DNA from 2 places in the Arthrobacter sp. 10T416 genome. Region 1 is predicted to be linked to the other one. Evidence: riboswitches for the same ligand, from Rfam matches in the RefSeq annotation. Region 1 holds a riboswitch; the other holds the start of a gene.

Region 1 (3,397 bases):
GACCGCCTGTACGGGATCGCGGTCTAGGCTTCCGTCCGCCGGTATTCGTTCGCGGGTGCCGGCGTCGGGGGTTCCGGCGAAACGTGTCCCGGGCTAGCCTGTGCCCATGGACTGGAAACTTGAACTTGTTATGGTGCCGGTGTCCGACGTGGACCGGGCCAAGGATTTCTACGTCAACAAAGTGGGCTTCAACGCCGACTACGACGAACGCCCCTCGGAAGGCATCCGGTTTGTCCAGCTGACTCCGCCGGGCTCCGGGTGCTCGATTGCGATCGGCGAGGGCCTCATAGATGCCCCACCCGGCACTGCTCCCAGCCTCCAACTGGTGGTCAGCGACATCCAGGCCGCGCACCGGCAGCTGAAGGACAACGGTGTGGACGTCAGCGACGTCGACGTCCAGGACTGGGGGCACTTCCTGTACTTCGCCGACCCGGACGGCAACAAATGGGCCGTGCAGTACATCCCCGGCCGCACGAACGGCTAGTGGGGCTCGCACCCGGCCGCGGGGCTCGCGGGCCGCGGCCGGCTACAAATGACGGCAGACGAGGGCGAGGCCCAGGATCCAGTGGATCCGGGGCCTCGCCTGAGCTTTATGTGCGGCAGGGCCGCGGGGTGTTTCTTAGTACCAGTTGTTCGCGTAGTGGAAGTTCAGGGCACCGCACGGCGAACCGTAGCGTTCCTGGACGTACTGCAGGCCCCAGTTGATCTGGGTCTTGTAGTTGGTCAGGTAGTCGGCGCCGGCGCTGGCCATCTTCTCGGCCGGCAGCGACTGCACCACACCGTAGGCGCCGCTGCTGGCGTTGGTGGCGGTGGTCTTCCAGTCCGATTCCCGGGTCCAGAGCTTCATCAGGCACTGCATCTCGCTCGGCGCCCAGCCGTGGGCGGGCAGCTGGGACGCGGCGTAGGCCTGTGCGCCTGCGGGGTCGTCGACTGCCACCGGCTTAGTGGGAGCGGGCGCCGGGGCGGCAGCCGGTTTCGGAGCCGCTGCGGCGGGAGCCTTGGCGGGCTTGACCGTGGAGGCCTGGGCCTCGACACTCATGGCCGTGGGCGACGGTGTGCTGGTGCTTCCGACGCGTTCGAAGTCCAGGGTCTCCAGCGAAGCCTTCGAGTCCTTGGCCGCCTCAGTGGTGTGGGCGGACGTACCGGAAGCCTGCCCCGCGGCGCCGGCCCCCAGCAGGACGGCGAATGCGGTGGCAACGACGGCGGCACGCTTGCCGTTGGAGCGGGTGCCGACCCGCGACAGGGCCGACGAACGCTTGGACGGCTCGGCCCGGTGACGCGCGGTGTCGGCGTCGGATGTGCGTTTAGCGCCCTCGGGGCGCGTTTGTACCTTGAATTCAGTCATGTTCGCCTCTCAACGCCTACGGAGTTAGCTGTTGGGTTCGGATGCAAAATCCGGCCGCACGGAAAATCGACGTGCGGCTTAACCCCTTGGGTGCATGGATGCAGAATGCCCGGGAACACTGGGTCCCCCGCCTCTGCCTGGTCCATCGGAATCCGGGAAGCGGCAGAGCATGGCGTCAATCCGGATATGCGGCCAGATCGATTGCCGCACTCTAAAACGGTACCGGACTTTCATTCAGAAGTCACATTTTGGTAACGGAGATCACGAGCTGCAGCGTGGCGTCTTGCCGCAGACCCGGTCTGTGCTCAGGCCGTCTCCGTCGCCGCCATCGGCCCCGTTTCGACGGTTCCGCGCCCACTCGAGGCTTATGAACGTCGAGTCGGCAGGGAACCGTCGAAATGGCGGGGTGCTTCGGCGGCAGCTACCCCGCCAGCAGGTACACCTCGGTCCCGCCGACACTCGCGGCCGTGAAGTTGGCCGCGACCCACGAGGCGATCCGGGCGGCGTCGTCCGAGCCCGTTTCGCCCTGCATCATTGTCCCGGCGATGAAGTAGTGGATCTTCCCCGCGGCCACGTACTGCTGGAACTGTTCCAGCGTCGGGGCCGGGTCCGTCCCGTTGAATCCGCCCACGGCCATCACGGGCAGCTGCGTGGCCAGCTGGTAGCCGGCAGCGTTGTTGGAGCCGACGACGGCGGCCGCCCAGGTGAAGGTGCCGGCGTCGACCTTGAGCAGGGTGACGAGGGCGTCCGACGGCGTGCTGGCGCCGAGTAGACCTCCCATCCCGCCACCCCTGCCGCCGCCCGGACCGCCAATCCCGCCGGCTCCGCCCAACCCGCCGGCCCCGCCCAGCCCGCCGGCACCGACCACCGCCGGCGCCATTCCGGGTGCACCGCGGCCGGACACCGCGGGGCCGGCAGAGACGATCGCGCCGCTATGGGCTGTGGCCGCGGTGGATACCGAGTACGCCAGCGGACCGGAGAGGGCAACGGCAACTGCGAGGGATGCCGTCGTGCGCGTTAGGAGCGAAACCGAGCCGGGGCGAGAGCGCGTGCCGTCCGGCCCCGGCGCTTGCGCTCCACCGGACCCCAGCACGCCCCGTGCCCCGGCGAACAGCGCCAGGGCAGCGGCGGCCAGGGCGCCCAGCAGGACCACCCAGCGCAACCACGGCAGGAACGCGGGCGTGCGGCCGAGGAGGGCGGCGGCCATGAATCCGGCTGCGGCGAGGGCGCCGGCCAGCACAAAGGCGGCCACCGGCTGCTCCCGCCGCTGCCACAGGAGAACCCCGCCCAGCGCGGCCAGTCCGGCGATCCCCGGAGCCAGCGCCACCATGTAATACGGGTGGATAATGCCGGCCATCAGGCTGAAGGTCAGGCCGGTGACCAGGACCCACGAGCCCCAGATGATCACGGAGGCCCGGACGGCGTCGGTCCGCGGTGCCCGCCGCCCCAGCCAGAACAACCCGGCGCCGAGCAGCAGCACCGAGGGGATCAGCCACGCAATCTGGCCGCCGAACTCAGTGTTGAACAGCCGGAACACGCCCGGGGTGCCCCAGCCGTTGCCGCCGCCCACACTCCCGGTCTCGTCCCCGCTGAGCCTGCCCAGGCCGTTATAGCCAAGGGTGAGCTCCAGGATCGAATTGTTCTGTGACCCGCCGATGTACGGCCGGGCCGCCGCCGGGATGACCTCGACGGCGGCCAGCCACCACCCCGCCGCGGCGGCCATTGCACCGCCGGCGGCGAGGAGATGAAGGACGCGTCTGCCGATTCCGGCCGGTGCCGCGAGCAGGTACGCCAGGGCGAACCCGGGAACCACCAGGAGCACCTGAAGCTGCTTGGTCAGGAACCCGAAGCCCAGCAGCACCCCGGCGAACAGTAGCCACCGCAGACGCGCGTCCTGGATGGAGCGCAGCACGGCGTAGGCGGCCGCCGTCATGAGGAGCACCAGCAGGGCGTCGGGGTTGTTGAACCGGAACATCAGGACGGCAACCGGGGTCAGCGCCATCACCGCGCCGGCCAGCAGCCCGGCGCGGTGGGCCAGGACCCGGTCGGCCG
Region 2 (3,397 bases), on a different contig from region 1:
ACCAGCGCGTCCCCGTCCACTCCGGCCACACGTTTGACCGGCGCCGCGACCCCGGTGGAGGTCTCATTCTGCGGCCAGGCGTAGACGTCGACGCCGGCCTCGGCCTGCGCTTCGGGGCGGGTGCCGGGCGCCGAGGTAATGATCGACGATTCGGCGAGGAAAGGGGCCTTGTTCGTGGCGGCGGCAAACTTCGAACCGAATTCGCCGAACGAGAGGTGCTGCGCCTTGTTCTCCACCAGGCCGAAGCTGGCGATGTCCCAGAACGCGGTGGAACCGCCGACGCCGAGGATCACCTCGTAGCCGTCGGGGGCGCGGAAGAAGTCGCTGAGGCCGCTCCGGACCGAGCCCACCAGGTCCTTCACGGGCGCCTGCCGGTGCGAGGTGCCCAGCAGCGTAGCCGACGCCGCGGTAAGGGCCTCGATCTGTTCCGGCCGGACCTTCGAGGGGCCGGCGCCAAACCGGCCGTCCTGTGGCAGCAGGTTCGCGGGGATGGTGATGCTGGTGTCGCTCACAGTGGCTCCAATTGTCGGCTGGGTGCGTGGCGTGGCTGGGCGGGTCCGGCGCCGGGGCGGCCGTGACGCTATTTATTCTGCCCGACGGCCCTGCGCGGGCGGGAAATTGTCCCGTCATAGTCCGGTCACTGAGACGCGGCGGCAGGGGTCGGTCGCGGCCGGGCAGCGCTGGCAGCGAATTATCCGGAGTAATTCAAAATAGGCTAGGCTGAACGTGACGTACGCCGGATCCAGCCAGGGCGCATCCTGCAGGCTGTACGGTGGGAAAGACGCAAGGACGGCGCTCGAGGAGCTGAGCTGAATGACGGATCTGATCGATACCACCGAGATGTATCTCCGGACCATCCTGGAACTTGAAGAAGAGAACATCGTCGCCCTCCGCGCCCGCATCGCCGAACGTCTCCGCCACTCCGGCCCCACCGTTTCCCAGACCGTTGGCCGCATGGAGCGCGACGGCCTGGTGGTTGTTTCCGGCGACCGGCACCTTGAACTCACGGAAACGGGACGGAAACGCGCCATCGAGGTTATGCGCAAGCACCGCCTCGCCGAACGCCTGCTCGCCGATGTCATCGGCCTGGACTGGGCCTACGTCCACGAGGAAGCGTGCCGGTGGGAGCACGTGATGAGTGAGCGCGTCGAGCGCCGGATCTTCGAAATGCTGGACCACCCCACCGTGTCCCCCTACGGAAACCCGATCCCCGGACTTGCCGACCTCGGCGGCCTCCCGGCGCCCGAGCGCGGAAGTGGAGTGGTCAACCTCCTTGACGCCATGGCAGGCTACGGTGCCGACTCGCGGATCACCGTCAGCCGCCTGGCCGAGCCCATCCAGGTGGAGCCGGAGCTGCTGGTCCAGCTCGATGAAGGCGGAATCCGTCCCGGCGCCCGGGTATCGCTGGAACGGGTAGGGGAGTACATCTCGGTGCGCGTTCCGGACATCGAAGGGGCCCTCGAACTGCCCCCCGAGGTCGCGGCCCACGTCTTCGTTACGCTGGGGTAACTACGTCCCTCCGGACGCCCGCGGGGACGCCGGATAGTTATGCACAGGCCGGATAACGGAATTATTACCGTGTCCCTTAATCGCCTATAGTTGATGACTAGCACCGATACACAAGCGTTATCTGATCCGGAGCCGAGCTCTGCCAGCGGATCAGTAGGCGATTCACCTTTCTGGCAGAGGCGGGGGAACCACTAACGGCTGCTGAACCAGCAGCCTTGGGGTGAAGTCCGCTAGCGGCAAGCGCTTTCGCAGGAATGTCCCTGGACACCCCTGCGCCTCAATGCTTGCACCGGCGGACCGGGTCTTTGAACTCTCTGACCCGAATCCGACAGCTAACTTCGCAGGCTTTCCAGAGAGGAACCTTCTTGACCATCCAGACCGTCAGGGGCCGCCGTCGTGCGACCGGTCCCGCTCCGGAGCCGCGCCCGGCCGCCGTCGTACACGACGAGCGCCCGCGCGATGCGCGCCGCGACGAACGCCGCGGCAGACGCAGCCCGTTCCGGCAGGTGACCGACTTTGCCGCCGTCAGCGGTGTCGGGCAGAAAGCCGGCATTGCCCTGGCTGCCACCGGTCTGGTCCTCACCGTTGCCGTGCCGGCCACCGGCCCCGCGATGGCCACCGACACGGCCCGGTCCGGTTCCGTTTCCGCCGCGGCACAGCCGGAAGTCAAGGCCGCAGCAGCCGCAATCAACTTCAACCGCACCGCCGTGACCACCAAGGGCGATCCGGACAGCAAGCTCAAGCAGCTGCTCAGCGCCCAGTCGGCCGGCTCCATCACCCGGGCAGCGTCGGCAGGCAGCCTGGGCGCGCCGCTGGACGTGATGGTCACCGCTTCACCCTTCGGCTACCGCATCAGCCCCATCACCGGGGCCGTCGGCGAGTTCCACCGCGGCCAGGACTATGTCGCCCAGTGCGGCACGGCCGTGCACGCCGCGGCGAGCGGCACCGTTACCTTTTCCGGTTGGCACCCCTACGGGGGCGGCAACCGCATCGTGATCGACCATGGCAATGGCCTGGAGACCACGTACAACCACTTGTCGTCATCCAATGTCCACGTAGGCCAGCAGGTCTCACGCGGAGATGTCGTGGCGATGAGCGGGACCACCGGCGCCTCGACCGGCTGCCACCTCCACTTCGAGGTGATGGTTAATGGGGAAGTCGTTGACCCGCTGGGCTGGCTTTAGCCAACCCGAGGGACCACTCGCATTTCTGTGACACGCCGTGATCTGAATGTGACATTGAGTCCCAACTGCTGTACCGTATGAAGCACGCCAACTTCTCCGAAGTTGGCGCTCTTGAGTGGATTGCCTAACTCTGCCACCGCTCAAGGTCCGTTCGCATCACATCGTCTGGCAGGGGCGGGGGAACCAATTTTGGTCTTCGCAAGAAGACCTAGGGGTTAAGTCGCAAAGCTTCCCAGGAAGCAGCGCGGCCGGGTGACTCCCATCCGAATCCGACAGCTCACCTCGTAGGCATTGGGAGAGGCTACTTTCGTGTCTTCACGCCACAATGCTGCGCGTTCTCGCGCCAGCGAGGCTCAGATGAGCCCGCTGAACTCCATGCTCCGTGCTGCCCTTGCCGGCGCCCGGACTGGATCAGTAAACGCAGTTCCCGCTTTTGGCGCGTCTTCGCAGTACACCCTTCGCTAAGAAACCCGTTTCGGGGCGATCCGGCGTACCCCCAAGATGCCGGAGCGTCCTCAGTCCCGCCTGTCAAGCGCGCGGACACAAGGATCACGAAAGAGAGAACTAAATGACTACTCGTGCAAACATTGCACGCCACCGCGCGGAGGTCACCAAGACCAACTCGCTGGCTGTCATTGCTAAGGCCGTCGGCGACAACGCCGGTGGTATGGGTCGCCAGGCCGCGGTTATCGCTGCTGCCTCCG

The links. A riboswitch is a leader RNA that binds a small molecule or an ion and turns the genes downstream of it on or off. The one in region 1 is predicted to bind cyclic di-AMP.
Region 2: linked by a shared signal. The riboswitch ahead of AC1DBE_RS06650 (M23 family metallopeptidase) and the one ahead of AC1DBE_RS11650 (aggregation-promoting factor C-terminal-like domain-containing protein) in region 1 are both predicted to bind cyclic di-AMP.

Annotation. Positions count from the first base shown of each region.
Region 1 is NZ_JBFTHI010000010.1:67,289-70,685, reverse strand. Features, by position in the region: gene upp (uracil phosphoribosyltransferase) at 1-27, shown strand, start outside; gene AC1DBE_RS11655 (VOC family protein) at 107-484, shown strand; gene AC1DBE_RS11650 (aggregation-promoting factor C-terminal-like domain-containing protein) at 620-1,345, opposite strand; cyclic di-AMP (ydaO/yuaA leader) riboswitch at 1,344-1,513, opposite strand; gene AC1DBE_RS11645 (ArnT family glycosyltransferase) at 1,767-3,397, opposite strand, start outside.
Region 2 is NZ_JBFTHI010000004.1:47,032-50,428, forward strand. Features, by position in the region: gene serC (phosphoserine transaminase) at 1-512, opposite strand, end outside; gene AC1DBE_RS06645 (iron-dependent transcriptional repressor DtxR) at 814-1,509, shown strand; cyclic di-AMP (ydaO/yuaA leader) riboswitch at 1,655-1,871, shown strand; gene AC1DBE_RS06650 (M23 family metallopeptidase) at 1,875-2,693, shown strand; cyclic di-AMP (ydaO/yuaA leader) riboswitch at 2,821-2,998, shown strand; gene AC1DBE_RS06655 (NlpC/P60 family protein) at 3,262-3,397, shown strand, end outside.